Regions from separate parts of the Streptomyces sp. NPDC058145 genome, predicted to be linked through region 3. Evidence: riboswitches for the same ligand, from Rfam matches in the RefSeq annotation. Region 3 holds a riboswitch; each other region holds the start of a gene.

Region 1 (10,441 bases), on a different contig from region 3:
GCGATCCACGGCTACAAGTGGACACGGACCGTGCGGATCTCCGTTCTCCGAAGACTTCGAGAAAGACTCACAGACTCATGGCGAACTACACCGCCGCCGACGTCAAGAAGCTCCGTGAGCTGACCGGCGCCGGCATGATGGACTGCAAGAAGGCGCTGGACGAGGCCGAGGGCAACGTCGAGAAGGCCGTCGAGGCGCTTCGCATCAAGGGCCAGAAGGGCGTCGCCAAGCGCGAGGGCCGCTCCGCCGAGAACGGCGCCGTGGTCTCCGTCATCGCCGACGACAACTCCTCCGGCGTCATCGTCGAGCTGAAGTGCGAGACGGACTTCGTGGCCAAGGGCGACAAGTTCCAGGCCGTGGCCCGGACCATCGCCGAGCACGTCGCGAAGACCTCCCCGGCCGACCTCGAGGCCCTGCTCGCCTCCGAGATCGAGGCCGGTAAGACCGTGCAGGCGTTCGTGGACGAGGCCAACGCCAACCTCGGCGAGAAGATCGTCCTGGACCGCTTCGCGCAGTTCTCCGACGGCTTCGTCACCGCGTACATGCACCGCACCATGCCCGACCTGCCCCCGCAGATCGGTGTCCTCGTCGAGCTGGACAAGCCGAACGCCGAGGTCGCCAAGGGCATCGCCCAGCACATCGCCGCCTTCGCGCCGAAGTACCTCGCCAAGGAGGACGTGCCGGCCGAGGTCGTCGAGGCCGAGCGTCGCATCGCCGAGGAGACCACCCGCGCCGAGGGCAAGCCCGAGGCCGCGATCGCCAAGATCGTCGACGGTCGCGTCAACGGCTTCTTCAAGGACGCCACGCTGCTCGGCCAGCCGTACGCGCTGGACAACAAGAAGTCGGTCCAGAAGGTACTGGACGAGGCCGGTGTCACCCTGAAGCGCTTCTCGCGCATCAAGGTCGGCATCTGAGTCCGTACCGCGATCGACGCGCGACCGCTATAGGGTCGACAGCAGTCGTCCGCGCACACCGCCACACCCGGGCACGTGGCGGACGGCAGCAGATCTGACGAGGAGGCCATTGCCGCGCATGGGAGCGAAAAGCGACCCCAACCGGCAATGGCCTTCTTCGTATGTGCAACACGTGAAAGAGGCGGGATCCCCATGACCACCAAGGCCCAGAAGAGCGACGACGGCAAAGTACGCGGCCGGTTTCTGCTGAAGCTGTCCGGAGAGGCCTTCTCCGGTGGCGGGGGCCTGGGCGTGGACCCGGACGTGGTGCACAAGATCGCCCGCGAGATCGCGGCCGTCGTCCGGGACGGCGCGGAGGTCGCGGTCGTCATCGGCGGCGGCAACTTCTTCCGCGGTGCCGAACTCCAGCAGCGCGGCATGGACCGCGCCCGCTCCGACTACATGGGCATGCTCGGCACCGTGATGAACTGCCTCGCCCTCCAGGACTTCCTGGAGAAGGAGGGCATCGACAGCCGGGTGCAGACCGCCATCACCATGGGCCAGGTCGCCGAGCCGTACATCCCGCTGCGCGCCGTGCGCCACCTGGAGAAGGGCCGCGTGGTCATCTTCGGCGCCGGAATGGGCATGCCGTACTTCTCCACCGACACCACCGCCGCCCAGCGCGCCCTGGAGATCGACGCCGAGGCGCTGCTCATGGGCAAGAACGGCGTGGACGGCGTCTACGACTCCGACCCCAAGACCAACCCCGACGCCGTCAAGTTCGACGCCCTCGGCTACGGCGAGGTCATCACCCGGGACCTCAAGGTCGCCGACGCCACCGCCATCACCCTGTGCCGTGACAACAAGCTGCCGATCCTCGTGTTCGAGCTGCTCGCCGAGGGCAATATCGCCCGGGCCGTCAAGGGTGAGAAGATCGGCACGCTGGTGGGTGACCAGGGCAGCCGGGACTGACCGGCACACCCCGGGCGCCCGGGGTACGACACCTGTCCGGGGGACGGACGGGACGCGCCCTGGCCGGGGGATGGACAATGTCCTGCCGGTCGGGAACCGTGCAGGAAGAAGACGCGACGCAGCCGGCCGCCGCCCGACAGAGGAACCGCAGCCGGGCCTTACTCAAGACACGCAGGAGCAAGTGGTGATCGAAGAGACCCTCCTCGAGGCCGAGGAGAAGATGGAGAAGGCCGTCGTGGTCGCCAAGGAGGACTTCGCCGCGATCCGCACCGGCCGTGCGCACCCGGCGATGTTCAACAAGATCGTGGCCGACTACTACGGCGCGCCGACGCCGATCAACCAGCTGGCTTCGTTCTCCGTGCCGGAGCCGCGCATGGCGGTCGTGACCCCGTTCGACAAGAGCGCGCTGCGCAACATCGAGCAGGCGATCCGGGACTCCGACCTGGGCGTCAACCCGAGCAACGACGGCAACATCATCCGCGTGGTGTTCCCCGAGCTCACCGAGGAGCGCCGCCGCGACTACATCAAGGTCGCCAAGAGCAAGGCGGAGGACGCCCGGGTGTCGATCCGCTCGGTGCGCCGCAAGGCCAAGGACGCCATCGACAAGCTGATCAAGGACGGCGAGGTCGGTGAGGACGAGGGCCGCCGTGCGGAGAAGGAGCTCGACGACACCACCGCGAAGTACGTCGCTCAGGTGGACGAGCTCCTGAAGCACAAGGAAGCGGAGCTGCTCGAAGTCTGATGAGCCACTCTTCCTGGGGGGCGCCGCCAACGGCGGGGCAGACCGGCTACTGGGGGCCCACCGAGGGTGGGCCTGTCCAGGGGGCTGCCCCGGCGGGTCCCGCGTACGATGCGCCTGAGGCGCAGCAGACTCGCCCCATGCCCATCGTGCCCGACGTACCCGCGCATGGCGGAGACCAGGACGACGACCGGGGGGCCGCTCGGCTGAGTGGCCCCTTGTTCCGCAACGAGACGCAGAATCCGGAGCCCATGCCCGACGCCCCGCAGCCGGCGCCCGCGCCGCAGAAGAAGAGCGCGGGCCGCGACCTGAGCGCCGCGATAGGCGTCGGAGTCGGGCTCGGTGTGGTGATCATCGCGTCCCTGTTCGTCGTCAAGGCCGTCTTCGTGGGCGTGATCGCGGTCGCTGTGGTCGTCGGGCTGTGGGAGCTGACCAGCAGGCTGCGGGAGCGCAAGGACATCGGGGCGCCGCTGGTGCCGCTCGCGGTGGGCGGTGCGGCGATGGTGGCCGCCGGGTACGTCCGCGGCGCCGAGGGCGCGTGGGTCGCGATGGCGCTGACCGCGCTCGCGGTACTGGTCTGGCGCATGACGGAACCGCCGGAGGGCTATCTCAAGGACGTCACCGCCGGTGTCTTCGCGGCGTTCTACGTGCCGTTCCTGGCCACGTTCGTCGCGATGATGCTCACCGCCGACGACGGTTCCTGGCGTGTGCTGACCTTCCTGCTCCTGACGGTGGTCAGCGACACCGGCGCGTATGCCGTCGGCTGGCGCTTCGGCAAGAACAAGCTCGCCCCGCGCATCAGCCCCGGCAAGACCCGTGAGGGTCTGCTCGGCGCGGTGCTGTTCGCCATGGTCGCGGGCGCGCTGTGCATGCAGTTCCTGATCGACGACGGCCGCTGGTGGCAGGGCCTCCTCCTCGGCCTCGCCGTCGCCGCCAGCGCCACCCTCGGGGACCTCGGCGAATCCATGATCAAGCGCGACCTGGGCATCAAGGACATGGGCACCCTGCTCCCCGGTCACGGCGGCATCATGGACCGCCTGGACTCGCTGCTGCCGACCGCGCCGGTGGTCTGGCTCCTCCTGGTGCTGTTCGTCGGCTCCGCCTGAGCCGCCCGGAGCGCACGGAAGACGGGCCCCATCCTGGCCACAGGGTGGGGCCCGTCGTCGTACGCGCTGAGTTCAGGAGGTGGTGCGGATGGCGGCGATGTCGAACTGGAGGCGGACCTTCTCGCTCACCATGGCCCCGCCCTGGGCGAGCCTGGCGTCGTAGGTCAGACCCCAGTCGCACCGGTTGATGGTCGTGGTGCCGTCGAAGCCGACCCGCTCGTAGCCGAACGGGTCCGTCACATGACCGATGTAGGTGAGTTCCAGGTCGACGGGGCGGCTGACGTTCTTGATGGTGAGGTCGCCGGTCATCCGGTAGACGTCCTCGCCGGCGAGCCGTACGGCGTTGCTCGTGAAGGTCATCCGCGGATACGTCGCCGCGTCCAGGAACTCGCGGCCCATCAGATGGGCGTCGCGCTGCTCCACCCCGGTGTCCACGCTGGCCGTGTACATCACGATGTCGGCCCGGGAGCGGGCCGGGTCACCGGCGTCGAAGTAGAGCCTGCTCTCGTACTCCGTGAAGGCACCGCGCACCGTGGTCACCATCGCGTGCCGCACGGAGAACCCGATCCTGCTGTGCGCGGGGTCGATCGCCCACTCCCCGGTGAGGGACGCCAGTCCGGGATCGGGCAGGACAGCGGTGGCACCGGACGCCGAGGCGGGGTGCGTGGCGGGGGAGGCGGGCGCCTCCAGACGCCGCTGGAAAGGGCTGCGGCCGAAAAGGTTCATGGAGCACCTTGCTACGGCAGCACGCCCGGCCCGGCAAGACCCGACCAGGAAACCCGACCGTTCACCCGCAGAACTTCACAGGTGGGGAGGAGAGTGGACCCGGGCGCCGGTGCGATGTTGAGCGAGTGTTTTACAACTGGTCGCCCTGGCCGGTGTCCTCGCTGTCCTGACCGTCGTTCCCGGCCCGGACAGGGCTGTCGTGACGAAACGGCCGGCGCCGACGCCCTCGGCCGGCATGTGTGCCCCGGGCGCCGTGGCGTCTGCTCGTCGGGCGTCCTCGACGGTGGCAATGTGGGAGATGTGAAAGCTGAGGACAGCTCAGCCGGTATGTGGCAGCTACGGCGGTCGAGTCACGCGTTGCTGCTGATTCCGATCGTCCTCATCGTCGTGATCACGGCGGTCGACCAGCTGGTCCCGGAGGACATCCATCTCGGCCCGCTGCTCGTGATCGCCCCCGCGATCACCGCCTCGTTCACGGGCGCGTGGCTCACTGGCGTGATCGGCTCCCTGGCGGTGGCGGCACAGGCGTACATCGGCTGGCACTTCGGCGTGCTCTTCTCGCGCAACGTGCTGGTCCAGATTCTCGCCCTGGCGGTGCTCTCGGCCCTGAGCGTGGTCTTCTGCCTGATGCGCGAGCGCCGCCAGCGCCAACTGGCCCAGGTGCGGTCGGTCGCCGAGGCCGCACAGCACGGCCTGCTGTGGCCGCTGCCGGAGCGTATGGGGCCCCTGCAGATCGCCTGTCTGTACCTGGCCGCCGAGGACGAAGCGAAGATCGGCGGCGACCTGTACGCGGCCACCCGCGTCACCGGCGGCGTGCGCATCATGATCGGTGATGTCCGGGGCAAGGGGCTGTCCGCCATCGGCGAGGCCGCCCTTCTCCTCGGCGCCTTCCGCGAGGCCGCCCACCGCCACGCCACCCTTCCCGACCTGGCCACCACGCTGGACCACAGCGTGACCCGGTACCTGGCCGACTTCGAGCCGACCGCGGAGGCCGGCGAGCGTTTCGCGACCATGCTGCTGCTGGAACTCCCCGACGACGACCACACCATCCGGATGATCAGTTGCGGCCACCCCCCTCCGCTGCTGCTCAGTCCGAACAGCACCCTCACGGTCCCCAGCCTGCACCCCGCACCACCGCTGGGGACCACGGAAACGGGACCGGAGGCGTACGCCATCGACGCGGCTTCCTTCGAGCCGGGCGACACCCTGCTGCTCTACACGGACGGCGTCATCGAAGCCCGCGACCGCGACGGCCGCTTCTACCCCCTGGAGACGCGGGTCGCCCAGTGGAACAGGACCGGCCCCGAATCGCTGCTCCACCACATCCACCGCGATCTGCTCTCCCACACCCGCGGACGCCTCAACGACGACGCCGCTCTCGTCGCCCTGCACCGCCACCCGGACCGCCACGGACACCGCCGTCACGGCCGCGTCATCCACTCGAGCGGCTTCGGACACACCCCGTGAACCACGCGGTGCCCGAGCGCTTCTCCTGCCCGGAACCGGTCCGCTCCAGTGCCCATTGCAGCGGGCTCCGGCCCGGGGTGGGCGGCAGTTGCCGTGCGGCGTCGAGGTTCTGCGTCCTGTACGTGCGCGTGGATGCAGCGGGTGAGCGATGTGACGTCGGTGATGGAGACGGTCCACTCATCGGCGTAGAGCCGTGCGGCTTCACCGATGATCACCGCTGGGCCGTCTTCGGGCCGTCCGGTGTCGCTCGTGACGAACGGTGACGGCTCCTCACCACAGGCGTGGCGAGCGACGGCCGCAGGTCACCCGATTGGATCTGCGACACTGGTACCACCATGCCCAAGCCCGGAGAACTCACTTTCGTCGCCCCCCGCGGAGCCAAGAAGCCGCCGCGGCATCTTGCTGATCTCACGCCTGCCGAGCGCAAGGACGCCGTGGCCGAGATCGGTGAGAAGCCGTTCCGTGCCAAGCAGCTGTCGCAGCACTACTTCGCGCGGTACGCGCACGACCCGGCGGAGTGGACCGACATCCCCGCCGCCGCGCGCGGCAGACTGCGGGAAGCGTTGCTGCCCGAGCTGATGACCGTCGTGCGGCATCTGTCGACCGACCAGGGGACGACCCGCAAGACGCTGTGGCGGCTGTTCGACGGCACGCTCGTGGAGTCCGTGCTGATGCGGTACCCGGACCGGGTCACCATGTGCATCAGCTCGCAGGCCGGGTGCGGGATGAACTGCCCGTTCTGCGCGACCGGGCAGGCCGGGCTGGACCGCAACCTGTCCACCGCGGAGATCGTGCACCAGATCGTGGACGGGATGCGGGCGCTGCGGGACGGAGAGGTGCCGGGCGGGCCCGCGCGGCTCTCCAACATCGTCTTCATGGGCATGGGGGAGCCGCTCGCCAACTACAAGCGGGTCGTGGGTGCCGTCCGGGCGCTGACCGACCCCGCTCCCGACGGGCTCGGGCTGTCGCAGCGCGGCATCACCGTGTCGACGGTCGGGCTGGTCCCGGCCATCCACCGGTTCTCCGACGAGGGCTTCAAGTGCCGGCTCGCGATCTCCCTGCACGCCCCCGACGACGAGCTGCGTGACACCCTCGTCCCCGTGAACACGCGGTGGAAGGTGCGCGAGGTGCTGGACGCCGGCTTCGAGTACGCCGCGAAGTCCGGGCGCCGGCTGTCCATCGAGTACGCGCTGATCCGGGACATCAACGACCAGGCCTGGCGCGGCGACCGGCTCGGCCGGCTGCTCAGGGGCAGGCCCGTGCACGTCAACCTCATTCCGCTGAACCCGACGCCGGGCTCGAAGTGGACCGCCTCGCGGCCCGAGGACGAGAAGGCGTTCGTGGAGGCGATCGCGGCCCATGGCGTACCGGTCACGGTCCGGGACACCCGGGGGCAGGAGATCGACGGGGCCTGTGGTCAGCTCGCGGCGACCGAGCGATAATCTGGCCACGTCAACACATCTGCATATTCCGACAGGGGAGCGCCACAGCGCTGAGAGTGCGGCAACCGGGCCGCAGACCCTCTGAACCTCGCCCAGGTCATTCTGGGTAGGAAGTTCGGTCATCACTCAAGCTGTTGCGCCCTGCCCGGACTTCCCCGTGGAGCCCGGGCAGGGCCGCGTCTCTTCCTGGCCAACCCCAGGAGGACATCCAGTGCACAACAAGACCCTCGTGGCCGTGGCGACCGGGCTCGGCCTCCTCGCCCTGCCCGTGCTGACCGGGTGCGGGTCGGGCGACGCCAAGGACTCCGCCGCCGACTCCAGGACCGTGACCCTCGTCAGCCACGACTCGTGGCTCGTCTCCAAGAGCGTCATGAAGGACTTCGAGAAGAAGTCCGGGTACAAGGTCAAGGTCCTCAAGAGCGGCGACGCCGGGCAGGCCGTGAACAAGGCGCTGCTGACCAAGGACAACCCGCAGGGCGACGTCTTCTTCGGCGTCGACAACACCCTGCTCTCCCGCGCCCTGGACAACGGGCTGTTCCAGTCCTACGAGCCGAAGGGCTCCGGCCTGGTACTGCCCCAGTACCGCGTCGACCAGGACAAGCACCGCGTCACACCCGTGGACACCGGCGACATCTGCGTCAACTACGACAAGGCCTACTTCAGCGAGCACAAGCTGACCCCGCCGCAGTCCTTCGCCGACCTCGCCAAGCCCGCGTACAGGAACCTCCTCGTCACCGAGAACGCCGCCACCTCCTCGCCGGGCCTCGGCTTCCTGCTGGGCAGCGCCGCGAAGTTCGGCAACGACAATTGGCAGGACTACTGGAAGAAGCTCAAGGCCAACGGCGTCAAGGTCGTCGACGGCTGGGAGCAGGCCTACTACCAGGAGTTCTCCGGGTCGTCGGAGGGCAGGAAGGCCGGCGGCGACCGGCCGCTGGTGGTGTCGTACGCCTCCTCGCCGCCCGCGGAGGTCATCTACGCGAAGAAGCGGCCCAGCACCGCCCCCACCGGGGTGTCCCAGGGCACCTGCTTCCGGCAGACCGAGTACGCGGGCCTGCTGAGCAACGCGAAGAACACCAAGGGCGGCAAGGCGTTCCTCGACTTCCTGCTCACCAAGGAGTTCCAGGAGGACATGCCGCTCAACATGTTCGTCTACCCGGTGCGCGAGGGCGCGGCGGTGCCGCCGGACTTCGCGAAGTACGGGCCGCAGGCCAAGAACCCCGAGACCATGGCCCCCGGCGCCATCGCCACCAACCGTGACAGTTGGGTCAAGTCGTGGACGTCGCTCGTACTGAGGTAGCGGCCCGCGAGGGCACCGCGCGCGGGAGCGCGGCGCGGCTGGGGCTGATGGCCCTGCCCGTCGCGTTCTTCGCCGTGTTCTTCGCCTGGCCCGTCGCCGCGATCGTGGCGCGCGGGCTGAAGGCGGACGGTGTCTGGCAGTTCGGGCGGATGGCGGACGTCGTCACCCAGCCGGACATCCGGCACGTGCTGTGGTTCACCGCCTGGCAGGCGCTCGCCTCCACCGCGCTCACCCTGCTGCTCGCGCTGCCCGCCGCCCATGTCTTCGCCCGCCTCGACTTCCCCGGCAAACATCTGCTGCGGGCGGTCGTCACGGTCCCGTTCGTGCTGCCGACCGTCGTCGTGGGCACGGCGTTCCTGGCGCTCGTCGGACGCGGCGGGCTGCTCGACGACCTGTGGGGCGTACGGCTGGACACCACCGTGTGGGCGATCCTGCTGGCGCACGTCTTCTTCAACTACGCGGTCGTCGTACGGACCGTCGGCGGGCTGTGGGCCCAGCTCGACCCCCGGCAGGAACAGGCCGCGCGGATGCTGGGCGCCTCACCGCTGACGGCGTGGCGGAAGGTCACCCTCCCCGCCCTCGCGCCCGCCGTGGCCGCCGCCGCGCTGATGGTCTTCCTGTTCACCTTCACCTCCTTCGGCGTGGTGCAGATCCTCGGCGGCCCCATGTTCTCCACCCTGGAAGTGGAGATCTACCGGCAGACCTCGGAGGTCTTCGACCTCTCCACGGCGGCCGTCCTGACCCTTCTCCAGTTCGTCGCGGTGGGCGCGATCCTCGCCGTGCACGCCTGGACGGTGAGGCGGCGCGAGAGCGCCCTGCGTCTGGTCGACCCGAAGGTGACCGCCCGCCGGCCGCGTGGCGCCGGGCAGTGGGCGTTGCTCGCCGGCGTCCTGCTCACCGTCGTGCTGCTGCTCGTGCTGCCGCTCGCCGTCCTCGTGCAGCGCTCCCTGGACGCACCCGGCCTCGGCTACTACCGGGCGCTGACCGACGCCGACGGCGGCACCTTCCTGGTGGCGCCGCTGCACGCCGTGTGGACCTCCCTGGAGTACGCCGTCGCCGCCACCGCCATCGCCCTGTTGATCGGGGGTCTCGCCGCCGCCGCGCTGGCCCGCCGGGACGCGGGACGGCTGGTGCGCGGCTTCGACGCGCTGCTGATGCTGCCGCTCGGCGTCTCCGCCGTCACCGTCGGCTTCGGCTTCCTGATCGCCCTGGACCGGCCGCCGCTGGACCTCAGGCAGTCCTGGATCCTCGTTCCGCTCGCCCAGGCGCTGGTCGGCGCCCCCTTCGTGGTACGGACCATGCTGCCCGTGCTGCGGGCGGTGGACGGCCGGCTGCGGGAGGCGGCGGCCGTGCTCGGCGCCTCGCCCTGGCGGGTGTGGCGGGAGGTCGACCTGCCGCTGGTGCGGCGGGCGCTGCTGGTCGCGGCCGGGTTCGCCTTCGCGGTGTCGCTGGGGGAGTTCGGGGCGACCGTGTTCATCGCGCGGCCCGACAACCCGACGCTTCCGGTCGCCGTGGCCCGGCTGCTGAGCCGGCCCGGGGAGCTCAACTACGGGCAGGCGATGGCCCTGTCCACGATTCTGATGGTGGTGTGCGCCGCCGCGCTGCTGGTCCTGGAGCGGCTGCGCACGGACCGGACGGGGGAGTTCTGATGCTGCTGAGCCTCGAGGCCGCGACCGTGCGCCTGGGCGGACGGGCCGTGCTCGACGCGGTGGGCCTCGACGTCGCCGAGCACGAGGTGGTGTGTGTGCTCGGGCCCAGCGGCAGCGGGAAGTCGACGCTGCTCAGGGCGGTGGCCGGGT
Region 2 (10,441 bases), on a different contig from region 3:
CCAGCCCGGGATTCTTCAACGCCATCCACCCGTTCCTGCCGATGAGCTACATCGTGGAGGCCCTGCGCCGGCTGATCACGGGTGGCGGGCTCGGCCCGGTCTGGCAGGCGTGCGGCGTGCTGACCGCCTTCACCGCGGGCGCCGTCGCGCTGACCGCCCTCGCGGCCCGGCGCCGCCAGGTGTGGACGCTGGACCGGCTGCACCCGGAACTGAGCCTGTGATCCCCGGGGCGTCCCCGCACACGCGCGTACCTGTGACAATCGGGGCCATGGAAAGCAGCAGCGCCACGTCCGGCGGCAGCACGCGCCGCGAGGCCACCCGGCAGAAGCTCTACGAGGCCGCCGTCACGCTCATCGCCGAGCAGGGCTTCTCCGCCACCACCGTGGACGAGATCGCCGAGCGGGCCGGGGTCGCGAAGGGCACGGTCTACTACAACTTCGCGAGCAAGTCGGTCCTCTTCGAGGAGCTGCTGCGGCACGGCGTGGGCCTGCTCACCGCCTCCCTCAGGGAGGCGGCCGAGCGGACCGCGGCGGAGGGCGGCGGCAAGGTGGACGCCCTGGACGCCATGGTCCGCGCGGGCCTGGTCTTCATAGACCGCTACCCGGCCTTCACCCAGCTCTACGTGGCCGAGCTGTGGCGTACCAACCGCGCCTGGCAGTCCACGCTGATGGTGGTCCGGCAGGAGGCCGTCGCCGTCGTGGAGGGGGTGCTGCGCGAGGGCGTGGCGGCCGGTGAGTTCAGCGATGAGATCGACGTCCAGCTGACGGCGGCCGCGCTGGTCGGCATGGTGCTGGTGGCCGCCCTGGACTGGAAGTCCTTCCAGCCGGAGCGCTCCCTGGACGACGTCCACGCGGCCCTGTCCCGGCTGCTCCAGGGACGGGTCAGCGGAAAGGGCTGACGCACCGGGAGCACGGAGAAGGCGCCGGCCCTTGCGGTACCGGCGCCTTCCCACTCCCCCGTACTTCCCGTACTCCCCCGTGCTCCCCCGTACGGTTCTCCCCCGATGGTCCCCGCGGTGGTCCGCCGCGGGTCCCCCGTGCCTCGCTCCCGCCGACGGATCGGCGGAAGGAGCGGCCAGGGCGCGGGCGCCGTTCCGCCGCCCCGTGCCGGCGGTACCGGTCCGCGCCCCCTGCCGTGTCTCCACTCTCCCGTCCCCGACCGTCGCGGCCCATCCGTGCGCGTACTCATCTGACCGTCTGAGTACGGATACTCAATGCCCCGTGCGCGTGCCCGGGACGGCGGCCCGCCGGATGGCTACGATCCCTTGCGTGTCCGTACTCCCTCTGGTCTTCACCAGCGGCTGGGCCAGCGGCATCAACGCCTACGCGGTGGTGCTGCTGCTCGGCCTGTTCGGCGTGACGGGGGTGAGCGACGACGTCCCGCAGACGTTGCAGCGGCCCGAGGTGCTGATCGTGGCGGGCGTGCTGTTCCTGTGCGAGGCGGTCGCCGACAAGATCCCGTACGTCGACTCGGTGTGGGACAGCGCGCACACCGTCGTACGGCCGCTCGCGGGCGCCTGGGTCGGGGCGCTGCTCGCCGGGCAGAGCGGTTCGGTGTCGGACGTGGCGGCCGGGCTGCTCGGCGGCTCGACGGCGCTGGCCAGCCACAGCGTGAAGGCCGGCACCCGGATGGCGGTCAACACCTCACCGGAGCCGTTCAGCAACTTCGTGCTGAGCACCGCCGAGGACCTGGGCGTCGCCGGCATCGTGTCGTTCGCGATGTTCCACCCCGAGGCGGCCGCGATCATCGCGGCGGTGCTGCTGGCCGCCGGGCTGGTCGTGCTGGTGTTCCTCGTCTCCCGCATCCGGCGCTTCCTGCGGCGCCGGGCGCAGCGGCGGGAGGAACGGCGGCTGGCCTCCCGGGTGCCCGGGCCGCCGGGCTGACCCGATCCGGACCGCCCGTCGGCGGGACTGTCGGTGGCGGTGGATAAAGTCACGGTCATGGCACGGATTGCGGTGATCGGCGCCGGGATGGGCGCGATGGCGGCCGCTGCCCGGCTGGCCGTCGCGGGCCACCGGGTGGCGGTGTACGAGCGTACTGAGACGTATGGCGGAGCGGTGCGCCGCTTCGAGCGGGACGGGTTCGCCTTCGACACCGGGCCGGGGCTGCTGCCGCTGCCCGCCGTGTACCGCGATCTGTTCGTCAAGACCGGCAAGGAGTCGCTGGAGGACGTCGTCGAGCTGGTCCAGGTCGACCCGTCCGCGCGGCACGTCTTCGCGGACGGCACCGAGGTGGCCCTGCCGAACGCCTCCCGCGCTGGGGTGGTCGCGGCCCTGGACGAGGCGCTGGGCGCGGGGGCCGGGCAGCGTTGGGGGGACTTCCTGGTGCGGGCCCGGGAGGCCTGGGACCGCACCCGCCGGCCGCTGCTGGAGGAGCCGCTGTGGCCGAACTGGCAGGTGCTGGCCGAGCGTGAGCCCTATCCGTCGGTGCCGCACAAGCGGCTGCTCCGCACCCGCCGGGCGGGCACCCTGGCCGAGATCGGAGCCTGGGAGCTGCGCGACGAGCGTCTGGCGGCCCTCCTGGAGAGCCATGTGCTCGGATACGGCCTCGATCCCCGGACCGCTCCGGCGAGCGCGGCCGTGCTGCCGTACATGGAGCACGCCTTCGGCACCTGGTACGTACGCGGGGGCATCCGGGAGTTGGCGCGCGCGGTGTACGAGCGGTGCCTGCGGCGGAGAGTCGAGTTCAGCTTCGGCGCCGAGGTGACCGGGATCCTGGAGAAGGACGGCCGGGCGGCGGGGGTGGAGCTGGCCGACGGTTCGGTGGCCGAGGCGGACCATGTGGTGGCGAACGTGGACCCGGCGCGGCTGCGGGTCCTGACGGGACATCGGCTGGACGCGGACGGGGACGTGCGGGCCGATGATCCGGTCCTGCCCCGGCCCGGACGCTTCACGGCCATGCTGGCCCTGCGGGGCGGGCGCGAGTCCGGAGCCGTCCACCGCACGATCGTCCACGCACCGGACGCCGAGAGCGAGCTGGACTTCCTGGCCTCGCCCGGCGGCGACCGGCCGGTGTGTCCCACGGTGACCGTGCTGCGCCCGGACGACCCCGCGCTCGGACCGGACGGCGCGCACGAGTCCGTGGTGGTGTCCGCCGTGGTGTCGGCCGAGGCCGCCTGGACGGACGAGGGCACGGTCCGGTGCTACACGGACTTCCTGGTCGAAGCCGCCGAGCGCGTGGTGCCCGGGCTGCGGGAGCGCCTGCTGTGGCACGAGGTACGCACACCCGTGCACACGGAGGAGGAGACGGGCGCCCGGTTCGGGGCCGTGCCCGCTCCCGCACTCGCCGCGGGCCGGGGCCGTTTCCTGTACCCGGCGAACACCACGCGTCTGCCCGGGCTGTACCGAGTGGGCGGCTGGTCCCACCCCGGCGGCGGGCTGCCGCACGCCGGCATGTCGGGGGCGCTGGTGGCCGGGCTGATCGTGGAGGGGCCCGGGTTCCGCGGCTCCCAGTGAGCCGGGAGCCGGGCGTCAGAAGCGGTACTGCTCGTCGTACCCGGCTCCGGGCTGCTGCTGCCCGTTGTCCTGGTACGGGTACGGCTGCTCCTGCGGGAGTTCGCCGCCGTAGCTGTCGTCGCTGCGCTGCTGCGGGACCCAGACCCCGCCGGCCGGGGTCTCGCCGTAGCCGCCGGTGGCATACGGCTCCTGGCCGTAGCCCTGCTGGCCGTACTGCTGCTGGCCGTAGCCGGCGTCGTAGGCGGTGCCGCCGTAGCCCTGGCTGCCGACGTACGGGTCGGAGTAGTTGGCGTAGCCCTGCTGGCCGCCGGTGTCGTAGCCGTAGTTCTGCTGACCGTAGCCCGAGTAGTCGTAGGCGTAGTTCTGGTCGGCGCCCTGGGGCTGGGCCGCGGCCGCGTAGGCGGTGTCGCCGTAGACGCCGTAGGAGCCGGTGTCGTCCGGGAGCGGCTGGGGCTCGTAGACGGCGGTGGCCTCGGCGGCGGACGGCTCGGCGGAGCGGGCCGGGGTGAAGACGTCGTCGCGGTCGTAGTCGTCGCCGTAGCCGGCGTCGTCATGGCCCTCGCCGGCCTCCAGGTCGGAGACCTCCAGCGTCGAGTCATGGCGCTCCGCCCTGCCGCGACGGCGCTTGCTGCCGTCGCTCTCCGCCTCGTCCTCGGGACGCTTGACCGCCCAGCCGGCGGCGAAGCCGCGGCGGAAGGACAGCGTGACGTAGGTCTGGCCGAGCGCGAAGGCGATCGCGCCCGCGCCGATGACGACGACCGAAGGCATCAGCACACCGACGACGACGCCGAGGAAGCCGGCGAAGGCGAGCAGCCGCCAGCGCAACCGCGCCTTGTACTGCAGCAGCACCTCGCCGAGCAACCACAGTGCGACGACGCCGAACGCGATGTAGAGGACCGTCCAGCCCATGTACGCCCCTCTCCCAGTGGCCGCTACGCAGTGTGTCGTATCGCGGTGCGGCCGGTCTAGGCCTGCGGGGGGTGGTGCAGGCCCAGGTTCTCGTAGATTTCCAGAGTCGCCGTGGAGTTGTTGAGCGTGATGAAGTGCAGTCCGGGCACTCCTTCGGCCAGCAGCCGTGCGCAGAACTCCGTGGCGAACTCGATACCGATGGAGCGTACCGCCGCCGGATCGTCCTTCGCTGTGAGGATGCGCTCTTTCAGGGCGCCCGGGAACAGCGCGGTGCTGAGCTTGGGCACCCGCTCCAGCATCTTCACGCTGGTGACCGGCAGGATCTCGGGGATCACGGGTGTCTCGCAACCCGCGGCCTCGACCCGGTCGCGCAGCCGCAGATACGACTCCGGCTGGAAGAACATCTGTGTGATGGCGTAGTCGGCGCCCGCGCGGCACTTGTCGACGAAGTGCCGGACGTCGGCGTCCCAGTCGGCGGAGCGCGGATGCATCTCGGGGAACGCGGCGACGCCCACGCAGAAGTCGCCCGACTCCTTGATGAGTCGCACGAGTTCGGCCGCGTACTCCAGACCCTGGGGGTGCGGGACCCACTCGCCCATCGGATCGCCGGGCGGGTCGCCGCGCACGGCGAGCATGTTGCGGATGCCGGCGTCCGCGTACTGGCCGATGATGTTGCGCAGCTCGGCGATGGAGTGGTCGACCGCGGTGAGGTGGGCGACCGGTGTGAGCGTCGTGTCGACGACGATCTGCTCGGTCTCCCGGACCGTGGTCGTGCGGGTGGTGCCGCCGGCACCGTAGGTGACGGACACGAAGTCCGGCGCCATCGCCTCGACCCTGCGCAGCGCGTTCCACAGGTTCCGCTCGCCCTGGGGCGTCTTCGGCGCGTAGAACTCGAACGAGTACGTCGTCTTGCCGGTGGCGAGGATGTCGCGCACGGTGCGTGCGCGATCAGTCCTGGTGGATGCGGTTCCGAGGGCCATACCCGCAGGTTAGTCAGGGGTGGGCGGTACCCCAACCGAACGCCGGTCATTTGCCCGATTTGCCGCTTCCTCGTCCACTCCTTGGACAGAAATCCGGACAGGGCCCGCCCCGGGCCGTACCCGTCCGCGGCGCCCCTACCGCTGCCGCAGCCGCTTTGCGAACCGCGCCGCGGCGTCACCAGGGTCGTCGGCCTCGGTGATCGCGCGGACCACGACCACCCGGCGGGCGCCCGCGTCCAGCACCTGCTCCAGGTTGCCGTGGTCGATGCCGCCGATGGCGAACCAGGGGCGCTCGGTGCCCAGGCCCGCGGTGTACCGCACCAGGCCGAGGCCCGGGGCGGGCCGGCCGGGCTTGGTCGGGGTGGGCCAGCACGGGCCGGTGCAGAAGTAGTCCACGCCCTGCTGGACGGCGGCCGCCGCGGCCTCGGACTCGGTGTGCGTGGAGCGGCCGATCAGCACGCCGTCACCGAGGACGGCGCGGGCGGCGGGCACGGGGAGATCGCCCTGCCCCAGGTGGAGCACGTCGGCGCGGGCGGCGTGGGCGACGTCGGCCCGGTCGTTGACCGCGAGCAGCTTGCCGTGCCGGGCGCAGGCGTCGGCGAGAACCTGGAGGTGCTCCAGCTCCTCGGCGGCCTCCATGCCCTTGTCGCGCAGCTGCACGATGTCGACACCGCCCGCCAGGACCGCGTCCAGGAACTCGGCGAGGTCGCCCTGCCGTCCGCGGGCGTCCGTGCAGAGGTACAGGCGGGCGTCGGCGAGTCGGTCGCGGGCGGTGTCGGACATGAGTGGGGTCCCCCCGGGTCGGCGTCCATGGGCGTGCGAGCGGGTGGCGTACGGACCGGGGCCGGTACGCCACCGCGCGGTGCGGGTCGGTTCAGAAGGCGAGCGCCTGGGCGCGCCGCTTCACCTCCGTGCCGCGATTCTCGCTCAGGGCCTGCGCGGGGGTGCCGGGCAGGGTCGGGTCGGGGGTGAAGAGCCACTCGATCATTTCTTCGACCGTGAAGCCGTCGTCACGCAGGAGCGTCAGGGTCCCGGACAGGCCCTTGACGACCTTGTCCCCGTCGATGAAGGCGGCGGGAACGTGCAGCGCCCGGTTCTCACCTCGGCGTACGGCGATGAGCTGGCCCTCCTTGATCAGCTGCCGCACACGCGTCACCTCGACATCGAACTGTTCGGCGATGTCGGGGAGGGTGAGCCAGCCGGGGACGAGTGCATCGATCTTTGCGTCAATCTCGGTCACGGGATCTAGCCTGCCATCCGCCACTGACAGTCGGAAGCCAGGCCGGTCCGCGTGGGGGGACACCCCGCTAGTCGAGGGTGGCGTTCTTCAGGGGCCTCGCCGGGTCGGCCAGGGCCTCGGGGTCCATGCGGCGGCCCGCCTCGATCAGCCGCCGGCCCTGGGCCAGGTCGCGGGGCCGGCCCACGGCCAGCAGGGCCACCAGCCGGTCCTCGCGCAGCCAGCAGACGGACCAGGCCGGGCCCTCCGGCCGGCCGCGCCACACCATGCGGTCGGCGGCGGCGTGGTGACCCGCGTACTGGACGAACCGGCCGAACTGCTCCGACCAGAAGTACGGCACCGGGTCGTAGACCGCGGGGATCTCGCCGAGGATGTTCGCGGCGACCGTGCGCGGCCCCTGCAGGGCGTTGTCCCAGTGGTGGACCAGCAGCCGGGCGCCGTAGCGGGCGGACGGGAAGGAGGCGCAGTCGCCGACGGCGTACACGTCCTCGGCGGAGGCGCGCAACCGGTCGTCGGCCAGGACCTCGCCGTGCGCGCCCAGCTCGATACCGGAGCCGGCCAGCCAGGCGGTGGCGGGGCGGGCGCCGATGCCGACCACGACGGCGTCCGCGGGCAGCCGGGTGCCGTCGTCGAGCAGCACCGCGCCGGGCTCCACGCGCTCCACGCGCGCGTCGGTGCGCAGTTCGGCGCCGCTGTCGGCGTACCAGGAGGTCATGGGTGCGGCGACCTCGGCGGGCAGCGCGCCGGCGAGCGGCCGGCCGGCGGCCTCCACGACGGTCACGGCGCAGCCGGCCTCGCGGGCGGCGGTGGCGAACTCGGCGCCGATCCAGCCGGCGCCGACGACCACGATGTCGTGCTGCCGGGCCAGCACCGGCCGCAGCCGTTCGGCGTCGTCCAGGGTGCGCAGCAGATGCACGCCGGGCACGCCCTCGGTGCCGGGCAGCGTGATCGGTTCGGCGCCGGTGGCGAGGACCAGGACGTCGTACGGCACGGGACCGGCCTCGGTGTCCAGCTCGTGGTCGGCGGGGCGCACGCCCAGCGCCTCGCAGCCGAGCCTGAGTTCGATGCCGAGGGACTCGAAGTCCACGTCGAAGGCGGAGCCCTCGGCCGTGCCGAGGAGTACGGCCTTGGACAGCGGCGGCCGGTCGTAGGGCTGGTGGGGCTCGGCGCCGATCAGGGTGACGGTGCCCGTGAAGCCCTGTTCCCGCAGGGCCACCGCGGTCTGCACCCCGGCCATGCCCGCGCCGGCGACCACCACGCGCCGCCGCGGCGTGCCCTGCTGTGCTGTCTGCTCGCTCACCCGATCACCTTAGACAACTGACGGAACGTCAGTCAGTGGGCGTGCTCGGTGACCTGCTCCACAACGCTGGTCCCGGCGCCCGCTTGCGACTCCCACTCCCAGGTCTCCTCCAGCCGCACCCGCCCGTCGGGCAGTTCCACGACCGCCGACACGCAGTGTCCCGAGGAGGTGGTCCCGTCCCGCTTGAGCTGCACGTACCGGAAGTCCAGCCGGTCACCCTCCCGGGTGCCGACCAGGTGGCCGCGCACCACGTCGCCGCCCGCGTACTCGGCCCAGATCTCGCCGTCCTGCTCGTGGTAGGCGAAGCGGGTGCGCGTACCCACCTGACCCGGGGCCTGGTCCGCCACCGGGGCGAGGACGAGCCCGTCGAGAGATCTGCAGGGCGGGGCGCAGCCCCTCCCTCGAGGTCGGTGGGGGGAGACGGGCGGGCGGGCCATGGGGCGGGGCTCCTTACGAGGTCGGGGCGCCGAGGGCTAGGGTGGCCACGGTACAAGCACTCGCGGGAGCCCGGACGCACCGGGCTGAGAGGGAGGCTGGCGGCCTCCGACCGTACGAACCTGATCCGGGTCATGCCGGCGAAGGGAGGGGCTGGACGCCCATGCCGTCACGTACGTCCGACGTCCTCGTCATCGGGGGCGGGATCATCGGCCTGGTCACGGCCTGGCGCGCCGCGCAGCGCGGGCTCGCCACGGCCGTGGTGGACCCCGAGCCCGGCGGCGGGGCCGCGCGGGTCGCGGCGGGAATGCTGGCCGCGGTCACCGAACTGCACTACGGCGAGGAGAGGCTGCTCGCCCTCAACCTGGAATCGGCCCGCCGCTACCCGGACTTCGCGGCCGAGCTGACCGAACTGACGGGTCGTGACCTGGGTTACCGGCGCTGCGGCACGCTCGCCGTGGCGCTCGACTCGGACGACCGCGCCCATCTGCGGGAGCTGCACGCCCTGCAGCGGCGCTCGGGGCTCGACTCCGTGTGGCTGTCGGGGCGGGAGTGCCGGCGCCTCGAACCCATGCTCGCGCCCGGGGTGCGGGGCGGGCTGCGGGTCGACGGCGACCACCAGATCGACCCACGACGGCTGGCGTCCGCCCTGGTGGAGGCGTGCGAACGGGCCGGGGTGGTGTTCCACCGCTGCTGGGCCGAGCGGCTCGACGTCGCCGGGGGCCGGGCCGCCGGGGTCACCGCCGCGGACGGCACCCGGCTGGGCGCGGGACGGGTGGTGCTCGCCGGGGGCAGCCTCAGCGGGCGTCTCGCGGGCGTCCCGGACGATCTGCTGCCCCCGGTGCGGCCGGTGAAGGGGCAGGTGCTGCGGCTGACCGTGCCCCGGCGGTACGCGCCGTTCCTGAGCCGCACCGTGCGGGCCGTGGTGCGCGGCAGCCAGGTCTACCTGGTGCCCCGGGAGAACGGCGAGCTGGTCGTCGGCGCGACCAGCGAGGAGCTGGGCTGGGACACCACGGTGACCGCGGGGGGCGTGTACGAGCTGCTGCGCGACGCCCATGAGCTGGTGCCCGGGATCACCGAGCTGCCCCTCACCGAGACCCGGGCCGGTCTGCGCCCCGGCTCCCCCGACAACGCCCCGCTGCTCGGCCCGTCCGGGCTCGACGGGCTGCTGCTGGCCACCGGGCACTACCGCAACGGTGTGCTGCTCACGCCGGTCACCGGGGACGTCATGGCCGAGCTGCTGGCCGGCGGCGAGCTGCCGGAGGCGGCCCGTCCGTTCACCCCGGAGCGCTTCGGCGCCGTACTCGTGGAGCAGCCCGCATGAGCATCTGTGTCTCGGTCAACGGCGAACGCCGGGAGATCGCCCCGGGCACCGCGCTGGACGCGCTGGTGAAGACCCTGACCGCGGCGCCCTCCGGGGTGGCCGCGGCCGTCAACGAGACCGTCGTACCGCGCGCGCGGTGGGCGGCCACCGCGCTCCTCGACGGCGACCGTGTCGAGGTACTCACCGCCGTCCAGGGAGGCTGACCATGACCGACGATCCCTTCGTGGTGGGCGGGGTGCCCTTCGGGTCCCGGCTGATCATGGGCACCGGCGGCGCGCCCAGCCTGGACGTGCTGGAGCGCGCGCTGGTCGCCTCCGGCACTGAGCTGACCACGGTGGCGATGCGGCGGGTCGATCCCGGGGTGCACGGCTCGGTGCTGTCGGTGCTGGAGAAGCTGGGCATCCGGGTGCTGCCGAACACCGCGGGCTGCTTCACCGCCGGGGAGGCCGTGCTGACGGCCCGGATGGCACGCGAGGCGCTGGGCACCGACCTGGTGAAGCTGGAGGTCATCGCCGACGAGCGCACCCTGCTGCCGGACCCGGTGGAGCTGCTGGACGCGGCGGAGACGCTGGTGGACGACGGGTTCACGGTGCTGCCGTACACCAACGACGATCCCGTGCTGGCGCGGAAGCTGGAGGACGTGGGCTGTGCGGCGGTGATGCCGCTGGGCTCCCCGATCGGCTCCGGGCTCGGGATCCGCAACCCGCACAACTTCCAGCTCATCGTGGAACACGCGCGCGTGCCGGTGATCCTGGACGCGGGCGCCGGTACGGCCTCGGACGTCGCCCTGGCGATGGAGCT
Region 3 (10,441 bases):
CCCTCGCGCTCCCGGAGTGACCCTTGGCCACGGTTGACACCGCACCGGCAGAACCCCACGCACCCCCCGCTCCGCCGCGACCGTGCGTGCCCCATGTGCAGCGGCCGCGTGCAGCGGCCGTCCCGGGACAACCGCGTTCCGCGACCGGCCCCGGACGCGCACGGCCCCCGGAGGTTCCGGAGCAGCCGCAGGCGGCGACCCTCATCGGCTCCGTCCAGCGGGCGATGCGCCTGCTGGAGACCGTCGCGGTCCACGAGTACGGCGCCCCCGCCAAACAACTCGCCCGCGAGACCGGCCTCGCCCTGCCCACGGCCTATCACCTCCTGCGCACCCTGGTGCACGAGGGCTATCTGCGCCGCGACAAGGGGCTGTTCTTCCTCGGCGACGCGGCCGAGCGGCTGAGCAGCAGCGGAGCGCAGCAGAAACGTCGCAGCACGGTGGCCGACACCCTCGCGTACTGGCGCGATTCCATCGGCGCCCCGGTGTACTACGCCATGTACCGGGCCGGTGAGATCGAGGTCATGTGCGTCTCCGACTCGCGGGAGACACCCGCGGTCGAGGAGTGGGCCGACTTCCGCGAGACCGGGCACGCGCACGCGATCGGACAGTGCCTGCTCTCCCAGCTGGACGAGGAGGCCCGCCGGGACCACCTGAGCCGCTATCCGGCGCGGTCCCTCACGCCGTACTCGGTGCGGGACAACCACGCTCTCCTGCGCCGGCTGGCCAGGACACCGCGCATGGAGCCGGTGGTGGAGCGGCAGGAGTACGCGCTCGGGACGGTCTGTGCGGCGATCCCCATCACGGTCGGCACGACGGCGGCCACGATGGCCATCTCACTCCCCGTACATCAGAGCGAACAGCTGCTGCCCGCCGCCCTGCGTCTGCAGGCCGGGATCGGGAGACATCTGGGCGCGCTGTCGCTCTCTATCAGTATCTGAAAACTCACTCCTTGTGATCTGTCGTGCACGTTGAGCAAGATTTGATGCACAGTCGAGGGGGATCATTCCCGGCCAGTCGACGTCATATGACGGGGTAGGCGATGCGCGAATCCGTACAGGCAGAAGTCATGATGAGTTTTCTCGTGTCCGAGGAGCTCTCCTTCCGCATCCCGGTGGAGTTGCGCTACGAGACCTGTGATCCCTACGCCGTGCGGCTCACCTTCCATCTGCCCGGTGACGCCCCGGTGACCTGGGCCTTCGGGAGGGAACTGCTGATCGACGGGGTCGGGCGGCCGTGCGGGGAGGGCGATGTGCACATCGCACCCGCCGACACCGAGGTGCTGGGCGAGGTGCTGATCCGGCTTCAGGTGGGCAGCGACCAGGCTCTGTTCCGCTCCTCGACGCCGCCGCTCGTGGCCTTCCTCGACCGCACGGACAAGCTGGTGCCGCTCGGCCAGGAGGGCGCGCTGGCCGACTTCGACGCCCACCTCGACGAGGCTCTGGATCGCATTCTGGCCGAGGAGCAGAGCGCCGGCTGAGGGCTTGTGGCAGCGGGGCGCCGGGCGCTCACGTACTGCCGCCCGGGACACCGCAGGAACGCTTCTTCGGTGGTGTCCCGGCGGATGCGCCTCTCAGCGCTTCCGCCGCCGCCCCCTGCCGCCGCGCGCCGGAACGGGCTGCGCCCCGCCGTCCACGGCGCCGCCCGGCCCAGACCGGTCGGCCGACACCACGAGGGCAGCGAGGGCGGTGGTGACCGGGACCGAGGCGACCAGCCCGATCGAGCCCACCAGCGTCCGTACGATCTCCTCGGCCACCAGCTCGCTGTTGGCCACCGTGCCCACGCTGCTCTGCGCGATCGAGAACAGCAGAAGCAGCGGCAGGGCGGCGCCGGCGTAGGCGAGGACAAGGGTGTTGACGACCGAGGCGATGTGGTCGCGGCCGATCCGGATGCCCGCCCGGTACAGGTCGCGCCAGCCCATCGCCGGATTCGCCTCGTGCAGCTCCCAGACCGCCGACGTCTGGGTCACCGTCACATCGTCCAGGACACCCAGCGAACCGATGATGACTCCGGCCAGCAGCAGACCGCTCATGTCTATCGACGGAAACAGGCCGTGGATCAGACCGGTGCTGTCGTCCGTGTTGCCGGTCAGCGCGGCCCAGTCGATGAACCCGGAGCCGAGAACGCCGATCAGCAGCAGGGAGGCCAGAGTGCCGAGTACCGCGACCGATGTACGCGCCGAAAGACCATGGCACACGTAGAGCGCGATGAGCATGATGGCGCTCGACCCGACGACGGCCACCAGCAGCGGGTTCGAGCCCTGCAGGATCGCGGGCAGGATGAAGAACGTCAGCACCAGGAAGCTCACGGCCAGCGCGACCAGGGCCATGACCCCGCGCAGCCGGCCCACCACCACGACGGCGAGCGCGAAGATGCCCGCGAGCAGCGCCATGGGGAACTTCCGGTTCACATCGGTCACCGAGTACTGCAGGTCCTTCGGCGCCGAGGGCTCGTAGGCGACCACGACCTTCTCGCCCTGGTGCAACTGCCGTGACTGGTCCGGCTGCACGATCTCGGTGAAGGTCCGGCCCTCGTCCTTGCCGGTGTCGACCCGGACCGTCGCCTTCCTGCAGGCGCCCTTCGCCTCGTGCTGTGCCGAGCTGTCTCCTCGAGCGGCGGTGCCGCCCGCCGCCGTACCGCCCGATGCGTTGACCGACTTGCAGCTCAGCTCGACCACCTGGGTGACCGTGGCCTGCTGCGTCTGTCGGTCGAAGCCGACACCGGTGCGCTCGTGCGGCGGTGCTCCTTCGGGCCACAAAATCACCAGACCGACCACGACGGCCGCGGTGAACGGGACGAGGATCGCCGCGATGACCTTGCGCAGATGCTTCGAGACGGGCGCGGCAGGTCTGTGACTGTGACTGTGACCGTGTGAGTGGCCATGACCATGGCCTGGTTCGGAGCCGTCTTGGCGCGGCGGCTCCGAGGGCGGGTAAGGGTGCTGCTCCGTCGTGGTCACCGCCCGATCATCGCAAGAACGAAGGGGCCCTCTGTTCACCGCGCCCGAACTGACGCTAGCGTGGAGGCACCTTTGCACACGCGGGAGCTCGGAGCACCGGGCTGAGAGGGCGCTGACCTCCGGATACGCGATGTTTCACGTGGAACGTGGTTTCCCGGGAGACATCCGCAGCCGGAAATCGCTGCGTCGACCGCCGAACCTGTTACCGGGTAATGCCGGCGTAGGGAGTAGGTCTCATGACCAACAAGGACGCACGCACGCCTGCCTCCGTTCAGGACGAGAAGTCCCAGGAGGCCGGAAAGTCCATCGGCTGGCACAAGGCGTACGTCGAGGGTTCACGCCCCGACCTGTGTGTGCCGGTCCGTCAGGTGCATCTCACCAACGGGCAGTCGGTCACGCTGTACGACACATCGGGCCCGTACACCGATCCACTCGTCGAGACCGATGTCCGCAGGGGGCTGTCGCCGCTGCGGGAGACCTGGATCATCGCCCGCGGTGACACCGAGGAGTACGCGGGCCGCCCCGTCCGCCCCGAGGATGACGGGATCAAGCACACCTCGCCGCGTGGCGGGCTGCGCAACCTGGACGCGGTGTTCCCCGGGCGCCCGCGTCAGCCACGCCGCGGTCGTGAAGGCCAGGCGGTCACACAGCTCGCGTACGCGCGCAGGGGCGAGATCACGCCTGAGATGGAGTACGTGGCCATCCGGGAGAACGTCTCTCCCGAGGTGGTCCGTGAGGAGATCGCGGCGGGCCGCGCGGTGTTGCCGGCCAACGTCAACCACCCGGAGATCGAGCCGATGATCATCGGCAAGCGCTTCCTGGTGAAGGTCAACGCCAACATCGGCAACTCCGCGGTCACCTCCTCGATCGAGGAGGAGGTCGAGAAGATGACCTGGGCGACCCGCTGGGGTGCCGACACGGTCATGGACCTCTCCACCGGCCGCAACATCCACACCACCCGCGAGTGGGTGCTGCGCAACTCCCCCGTGCCCATCGGCACCGTTCCGCTTTACCAGGCACTGGAGAAGGTCGACGGCAGGGCCGAGGAACTGACCTGGGAGATCTACAAGGACACCGTCATCGAGCAGGCCGAGCAGGGCGTGGACTACATGACCGTCCACGCCGGCGTGCGCCTGCCGTATGTGCCGCTCACCGCCAACCGCAAGACCGGCATCGTCTCGCGGGGCGGCTCGATCATGGCCGCGTGGTGCCTGGCGCACCACAAGGAGTCGTTCCTGTACGAGAACTTCGAGGAGCTCTGCGAGATCCTCGCCGCCTACGACGTCACGTACTCGTTGGGCGACGGTCTGCGGCCCGGCTCGATCGCGGACGCCAACGACGAGGCGCAGTTCGCGGAATTGCGCACGCTCGGGGAACTCAACCGGATCGCCAGGCGTTTCAACGTACAGACCATGATCGAGGGCCCGGGCCATGTCCCGATGCACAAGATCAAGGAGAACATCGACCTTCAGCAGGAGATCTGCGATGAAGCTCCGTTCTATACACTCGGCCCGCTGACGACCGACATCGCGCCGGCGTACGACCACATCACCTCCGGCATCGGTGCCGCGATGATCGCCTGGTGGGGCACGGCGATGCTCTGCTACGTCACGCCCAAGGAGCACCTGGGCCTGCCCAACCGTGACGACGTCAAGACCGGGGTCATCACCTACAAGATCGCCGCCCACGCGGCGGACCTCGCCAAGGGGCACCCGGGCGCGCAGGAGTGGGACGACGCGCTGTCCGACGCCCGCTTCGAGTTCCGGTGGGAGGACCAGTTCAACCTCGCCCTGGACCCGGACACGGCACGGGAGTTCCACGACGAGACCCTGCCGGCCGAACCGGCCAAGACGGCCCACTTCTGCTCCATGTGCGGGCCGAAGTTCTGCAGCATGAAGATCTCCCAGGACATTCGCCGGGAACACGGCGGCAGCCGGGCCGAGGTCGAGGAGGGCATGGCTCAGAAGTCGAAGGAGTTCGCGGCGTCGGGCAACCGGGTGTACCTGCCGATCGCCGACTGATCCGGCCGTGACGGCCGTCGGCCCGGGGCGTGCCAGGCCCCGGGCGTCGGGCGGCGCGGTGAGACCGGCGACGTGCCGCCGGCACCGTCCCTGCCGGGCACCGACCGGGGCCCGGCAGGCGCCCCGTGAGGGGCCGCGAGCCGGCTATTCCGGCTGGTGTTCCGGGCCGCCGAAGTCGGGGCTGGTGTAGTCGGGACTGCTGAAGCTCGGACGGTCGGAGACGGAGCCGTCGTCCGGGCTGCTGAAACCGGGACGGCCGTAGCCGAGGCGCGGCATGCGGCCGGTCGGGGCCGAGGGTGCCGTGCGGTGCAGTGGGGCCGTACCGGGCTGGGCGAGCGCGTCCCGCAGGAACGGCAGGACGCCGCGTTCCAGCAGGGCCTCCCGCCAGGCCTCTCTGGCCCTGGCCACCTCCTCGTCAGCCGCGTCGTGCGCTCGGGCATCCGCCGCGGCGCTGTTGCGCAGGGCGGTGAGCAGCAGCCCGGCACCGGCGACGAGGATCGCGGCGGCGGTCACGGCGCCGAACACCCAGCCCGCGGTGAGCATGGTCTGGGCGAAGGCCTGACCGGGGACCAGCATCTTCAGGATGTAGCCGACGAGCAGGAAGATCGCCGCGGCTGTCCCGGCGAGGACGGGCGCCAGCACCGCGATCACGGCGACGGCGCCCGCGCCGGTGGTCTCGGCGGCCTCGCCGAGGGCGGTGGCGAGCCCCACCGGGTCCGCGCCCGGCTCCGCGGAACCGGTGTCGTCGGCGGCCGAAGGGATGGACTGCGCGGGGCGGCGCAGTTCCTCGCGGACCTTCACGTAGTGCTGGTACTCGGTCGCCGCGGCCGCCGTGATGAGCACGGTGGCGTTGAGTGCCATGGTGCGCAGTTGTTCCGGGTTGAGCCGCTGTCCGACAGCGGCCAGTTCGGGTCGCTGGGGTGCGGAGCGCAGCGCCTCATCGAGGATCCGCTCGAATTCCTGGCGGTCCTCGCTCAGCAGGTGCTGCGGAACGCTGTTCATGTGCATCCCCCGATGCTCCGTAGGGCTTGGGGCTCGCACGCCGGCGAGCCGTCGGGCAGAAACGGAGGGGAGCCTGCTACGGATAAGCCGATGGTAGAGCCGTGACGCCACGCGGTGACAGGGGATTGCCGGAAATTGCGTGCCGACCTGGGCGCATCCGGTCGGGCTCGATCAGCCCCGCGAACGCTCAGGAATTCAGGGGAAGTTGCTGGACCAGCAGCTTCCCGGCCATGGTCACGCCGCCGTCCATGGCGATGGCGAGCCCGTCGGCGTAGATGTGCGGTCCCTCCACCGAGGGGCCGTCGTCCTCCTCGGTCTCCTCGGAGCCGACTTCGCCGAGCAGATAGGGAATGGGGCTGTGACCGTGAACGACGCGGGTGCCGCCGTACGTATCGAGGAGGGAGCGCACGGCTTCCGCGCCGCCCTCGTCCCGGAAGGAGAACCGCTTGGTGAACTTCCGGAACAGGTCCCAGACTTCGTCCGCGTCGTTGCGGGTGATGGTCTCGCGGACGGTGTCGTTGACCGCCTCGATCGAGTCGCCGTAGTCGAGGTAGGCGGTGGTGTCGGAGTGGATGAGCAGGTGCCCGTCGACCTCCTCCACGGCGTCGAGCCGGGACATCCACTGCAGGTGGTGGTCCTGGAGGCGGTCCATGTCGGTCTTCTGGCCGCCGTTGAGCAGCCAGGCCGCCTGGAAGGTGGCGGTACCCGCGCCGGAGTGGACCGGGGTGTCGCCGAACCGCTTCGCGCCGAGCAGCAGCAGCTCGTGGTTGCCCATGAGGGCCTTGCAGTAGCCGCCCGCCGCGGCCGCCTCGGCGGACAGCCGCATGACCAGGTCGATGACGCCAATGCCGTCGGGGCCGCGGTCGGTGAAGTCACCGAGGAACCACAGCCGGGCGGTGCCCGCGCTCCACTGACCGTCGGCGTCGACCAGCCCCTTCTCCCCCAGGGCGGCCAGCAGTTCGTCCAGGTAGCCGTGGACGTCACCGACGACGTACAGCGGGCCCGGGCCGGCCGACGGCTGCGGGTCCGGGGCCGCGGGGCCCGGCTCGACGGACACCTGCAGCGTGTCGCCACGGTTGATGACGGGCAGGTCGCGCTGGGTGGGCGTGTAGCCCTCCGGATAGGCCTCGTCCATGGGCGGCACGGTGTCACCGGGGTGGGTGCGGACGTACGGACCGGTCTCGTTGACGTACGCGGGCACCCGGAAGTCGCGCAACGTCGCCGTCCGCTCCACCTCGGGTCCCTGACCGGCCCCCTGAGTCATCAGACCCCTCCACCATCGCGCCGCAGCTGCACCGCTTCGGACTGCCTGGTCGCAGCGGCCCGCGGTGTCGTGGGCCCATCATAGGAATGCGCGTCGTTCCGTGTGATGACCCAGGGGTGGTGAATCGGAGCGAGACTCCAGTTCGCTGCGGCTTTCGTCCCGTTTGGACATGGTTCGGACCGGTTGCCCGGCGCCGGTGGGCCGTACGGCGCGACGGCCGGCCGGCCCGTCCGGGGGCGAACGAAGCCGCGGGCCGTGGGCCGGGCGGGTCGTGCCAGGTCTGACCTTGCCGCTCCGGACCCTTCAGGTCCCACCGCCCGGTGGCGGCCACCGCGTGCTCTGCGGTCACCGGCCGGGCGGCGATCCGCCCGCTACCCCTTCTCCGGGGCTCGCGGCGGGCTGACGGTCGTGCGCGGAGGACGTCGCTGGGACGAGGTACGCACGATCAGCTCGGTCGGTATCACCTGTTCGACGGGCTGGTCCGACTCGACGCCCTCGATGGCATCGATGAGCAGCTGCACCACGGCCGTACCGATCCGGCGCGGCTTCAGGGAGAGCGTGGTGATGGGCGGCTCGGTGTTGGCGTAGACCGTGGACTCGCTGCAGCACACCAGCAGCAGGTCGTCGGGGACGCGCAGGCCGTAGCGGCGGGCCGCGGCGAGGAGGTCGGTTCCGTTGGGGTCGAAGAGGCCGTACACGGCGTCGGGCCGGTCGGGCCGGGCGAGCAGGCGGTCGGCGGCGACGGTGCCCGCGCACGGGTCGTGCGCGGGGTAGGCCTCGTAGACCGGTTCCTGGCCGACCCGCTCGCACCAGCGCAGGTAGGCGGTGGTGGACAGATGGGTGTACGTGTCCGTCGTGGTGCCGGTGAGGAGGCCGATGCGGCGGGCGCCGGCGTCGGCGAGGTGGTCGAGGATGTCGAGGACGGCGGCCTCGTGGTCGTTGTCGACCCAGGCGGTGACCGGCAGCGAGCCGGCCGGGCGGCCGTCGGAGACGACCGGCAGGCCCTGCCGGACGAGTTCGCTGACCACCGGGTCCTGGTCGGAGGGGTCGATGACGACCGTGCCGTCCAGGGCGACGTTGGACCACACGTCGTGGCGGGAAGTCGCGGGCAGGATGACCAGGGCATAGCCACGGGCGAGCGCGGCGGAGGTGGCGGCCCGGGCCATCTCGGCGAAGTAGGCGAATTCCGTGAAGGTGAAAGGTTCATCCCCGTACGTCGTCACGGTCAGGCCGATCAGTCCCGACTTGCCGGTACGGAGGGTGCGGGCGGCGGCCGAGGGGCGGTACCCCAGCCGGTCGGCGACCTCGCGGACATGGCGCCGGGTGGCGTCCGGGAGCCGGCCCTTGCCGTTGAGGGCGTCGGACACGGTCGTGATGGAGACCCCGGCGGCGGCGGCCACGTCTCTGATGCCCGCCCGGCTCGGTCGGCTGCCTCGACGTGAGGTTTCCGCGCGGCTCACCTGGTGCTTCCCTGCTGCTGTCATGGCGAGCCGATAGTAGGGCTCATGCGGTGGGGTAGTGCGGACGCATATGCACGCGTTGACAGGCACGTTTCTGCATGGCTGAAGGTGCCTAACTGCCTTGGAAAACAAGGTAGTTGAACGATCCAATGATAGGACGTGACGTGCCGACGGGCGTGGGCCTGCCAAGGGGCCGATGTCTCGAAGAGGTCTCAACTCACCTTCACGAGGGATGCGCGCCAGGGCGCGAGCCACCGGCGCGTAGATATATGTGCGGCGCGCCCCCGGGTACGTACGCCTTCGTGTGGTGATGCCCCTGATGCCGGTGTGACGGAAGAGGCTGGACTCCCGTCGTCCCGCACCTGTTCGCAGCGGGGCCGAATCCTCATAAGGTGTGGAGTATTGGAAGCCGGCGGCGTCGACGGGCCGCCGGTGGTCGCGAGGAGGACTGCGGTGAGCGAGACGAGCCCCAAGCTGCGCGCCGAGCTGGAGGGTATCCCCACCTACAAGCCGGGCAAGCCGGCCGCGGCCGGCGGGCCGGTGGCCTACAAGCTCTCCTCCAACGAGAACCCGTATCCCCCGCTCCCCGGCGTGATGGAGAGCGTGACCGCGGCCGCCTGCAACTTCAACCGCTACCCGGACATGGCCTGCAGCGGGTTGATGGAGGAGTTGTCGGACCGCTTCGCCGTCCCACTGGCCCACCTCGCCACCGGCACCGGCTCGGTGGGCGTCGCCCAGCAGCTGATCCAGGCGACCAGTGGACCCGGTGACGAGGTGATGTACGCCTGGCGCTCCTTCGAGGCGTACCCGATCATCACGCAGATCAACGGGGCGCGCTCGGTTCAGGTGCCGCTCACCCCCGGCGATGTGCACGACCTGGACGCCATGGCGGACGCGATCACCGAGCGGACGCGTCTGATTTTCGTCTGCAACCCCAACAACCCGACCGGCACGGTGGTGCGGCGGGCCGAGCTGGAACGGTTCCTCGACCGGGTGCCCAGGGACGTGCTCGTGGTCCTGGACGAGGCCTACCGCGAGTTCATCCGCGACCCCGAGGTGCCCGACGGTGTCGAGCTGTACCGGGAGCGGCCCAACGTCTGCGTCCTGCGCACGTTCTCCAAGGCCTACGGTCTCGCCGGGCTGCGCGTCGGTTTCGCGATCGCCCACGAGCCGGTGGCGGCGGCGCTGCGCAAGACGGCGGTGCCCTTCGGCGTCAGCCAGCTCGCGCAGGAGGCGGCGATCGCCTCACTGCGGGCCGAGGACGAGCTGCTGGGCCGCGTAGGCTCGCTGGTGTGCGAGCGCAAGCGCGTGGTCGACGCGCTGCGCGCCCAGGGGTGGACGGTGCCGGAGACCCAGGCCAACTTCGTGTGGCTGCGGCTGGGGGAGCGCACGGTCGCGTTCGCCGCGGCCTGTGAGGAGCACGGTGTGGTGGTCCGGCCGTTCCCGGGTGAGGGTGTGCGGGTGACGGTCGGGGAGACCGAGGCGAACGACATCTTCCTGAAGGTCGCGGAGGCGTTCCACAAGGAGAACTGAGAGCAGGCGGCCGCGGCTGGAATGCCGGCGGCTTCGGCTGGGCCCCGCCGTGTGCGGGGCCCTTCTCGTTTGACCGGTTCGGTCGGGGGAGCCCGAGGGGTACCCCCTTGCGATTGCCGAATATCAGTGCGTCATAATGGCTTGTGAATGTGAACGCGTTCACAAGCGCGTCCCGATTGCTCCCGTACGTGTGTGACAAAAGGAG

What was found. A riboswitch is a leader RNA that binds a small molecule or an ion and turns the genes downstream of it on or off. The one in region 3 is predicted to bind thiamine pyrophosphate.
Region 1: it holds a riboswitch for thiamine pyrophosphate, as region 3 does, so the genes downstream of both, ACFVVO_RS25680 (thiamine ABC transporter substrate binding subunit) here and thiC (phosphomethylpyrimidine synthase ThiC) in region 3, are expected to answer to the same signal.
Region 2: it holds a riboswitch for thiamine pyrophosphate, as region 3 does, so the genes downstream of both, thiO (glycine oxidase ThiO) here and thiC (phosphomethylpyrimidine synthase ThiC) in region 3, are expected to answer to the same signal.

What each region holds. Positions count from the first base shown of each region.
Region 1 is NZ_JBHVUH010000011.1:230,918-241,358, forward strand. It holds gene tsf (translation elongation factor Ts) at 78-914, shown strand; gene pyrH (UMP kinase) at 1,107-1,865, shown strand; gene frr (ribosome recycling factor) at 2,050-2,607, shown strand; gene ACFVVO_RS25660 (phosphatidate cytidylyltransferase) at 2,607-3,710, shown strand; gene ACFVVO_RS25665 (YceI family protein) at 3,783-4,436, opposite strand; gene ACFVVO_RS25670 (PP2C family protein-serine/threonine phosphatase) at 4,764-5,903, shown strand; gene rlmN (23S rRNA (adenine(2503)-C(2))-methyltransferase RlmN) at 6,239-7,345, shown strand; TPP riboswitch at 7,369-7,476, shown strand; gene ACFVVO_RS25680 (thiamine ABC transporter substrate binding subunit) at 7,557-8,642, shown strand; gene ACFVVO_RS25685 (ABC transporter permease) at 8,690-10,291, shown strand; gene ACFVVO_RS25690 (ABC transporter ATP-binding protein) at 10,291-10,441, shown strand, end outside.
Region 2 is NZ_JBHVUH010000009.1:9,273-19,713, reverse strand. It holds gene ACFVVO_RS21055 (YhgE/Pip family protein) at 1-221, shown strand, start outside; gene ACFVVO_RS21050 (TetR/AcrR family transcriptional regulator) at 269-898, shown strand; gene ACFVVO_RS21045 (DUF4126 domain-containing protein) at 1,269-1,883, shown strand; gene ACFVVO_RS21040 (phytoene desaturase family protein) at 1,941-3,455, shown strand; gene ACFVVO_RS21035 (hypothetical protein) at 3,471-4,364, opposite strand; gene metF (methylenetetrahydrofolate reductase [NAD(P)H]) at 4,421-5,344, opposite strand; gene thiE (thiamine phosphate synthase) at 5,480-6,127, opposite strand; gene ACFVVO_RS21020 (Rv2175c family DNA-binding protein) at 6,219-6,584, opposite strand; gene ACFVVO_RS21015 (NAD(P)/FAD-dependent oxidoreductase) at 6,652-7,881, opposite strand; gene ACFVVO_RS21010 (hypothetical protein) at 7,914-8,318, opposite strand; TPP riboswitch at 8,371-8,482, shown strand; gene thiO (glycine oxidase ThiO) at 8,480-9,640, shown strand; gene thiS (sulfur carrier protein ThiS) at 9,643-9,843, shown strand; gene ACFVVO_RS20995 (thiazole synthase) at 9,846-10,441, shown strand, end outside.
Region 3 is NZ_JBHVUH010000004.1:303,071-313,511, forward strand. It holds gene ACFVVO_RS11355 (IclR family transcriptional regulator) at 24-938, shown strand; gene ACFVVO_RS11360 (SsgA family sporulation/cell division regulator) at 1,040-1,477, shown strand; gene ACFVVO_RS11365 (YibE/F family protein) at 1,571-2,956, opposite strand; TPP riboswitch at 3,027-3,200, shown strand; gene thiC (phosphomethylpyrimidine synthase ThiC) at 3,193-4,977, shown strand; gene ACFVVO_RS11375 (hypothetical protein) at 5,122-5,985, opposite strand; gene ACFVVO_RS11380 (metallophosphoesterase) at 6,167-7,243, opposite strand; gene ACFVVO_RS11385 (LacI family DNA-binding transcriptional regulator) at 7,615-8,727, opposite strand; gene hisC (histidinol-phosphate transaminase) at 9,157-10,236, shown strand.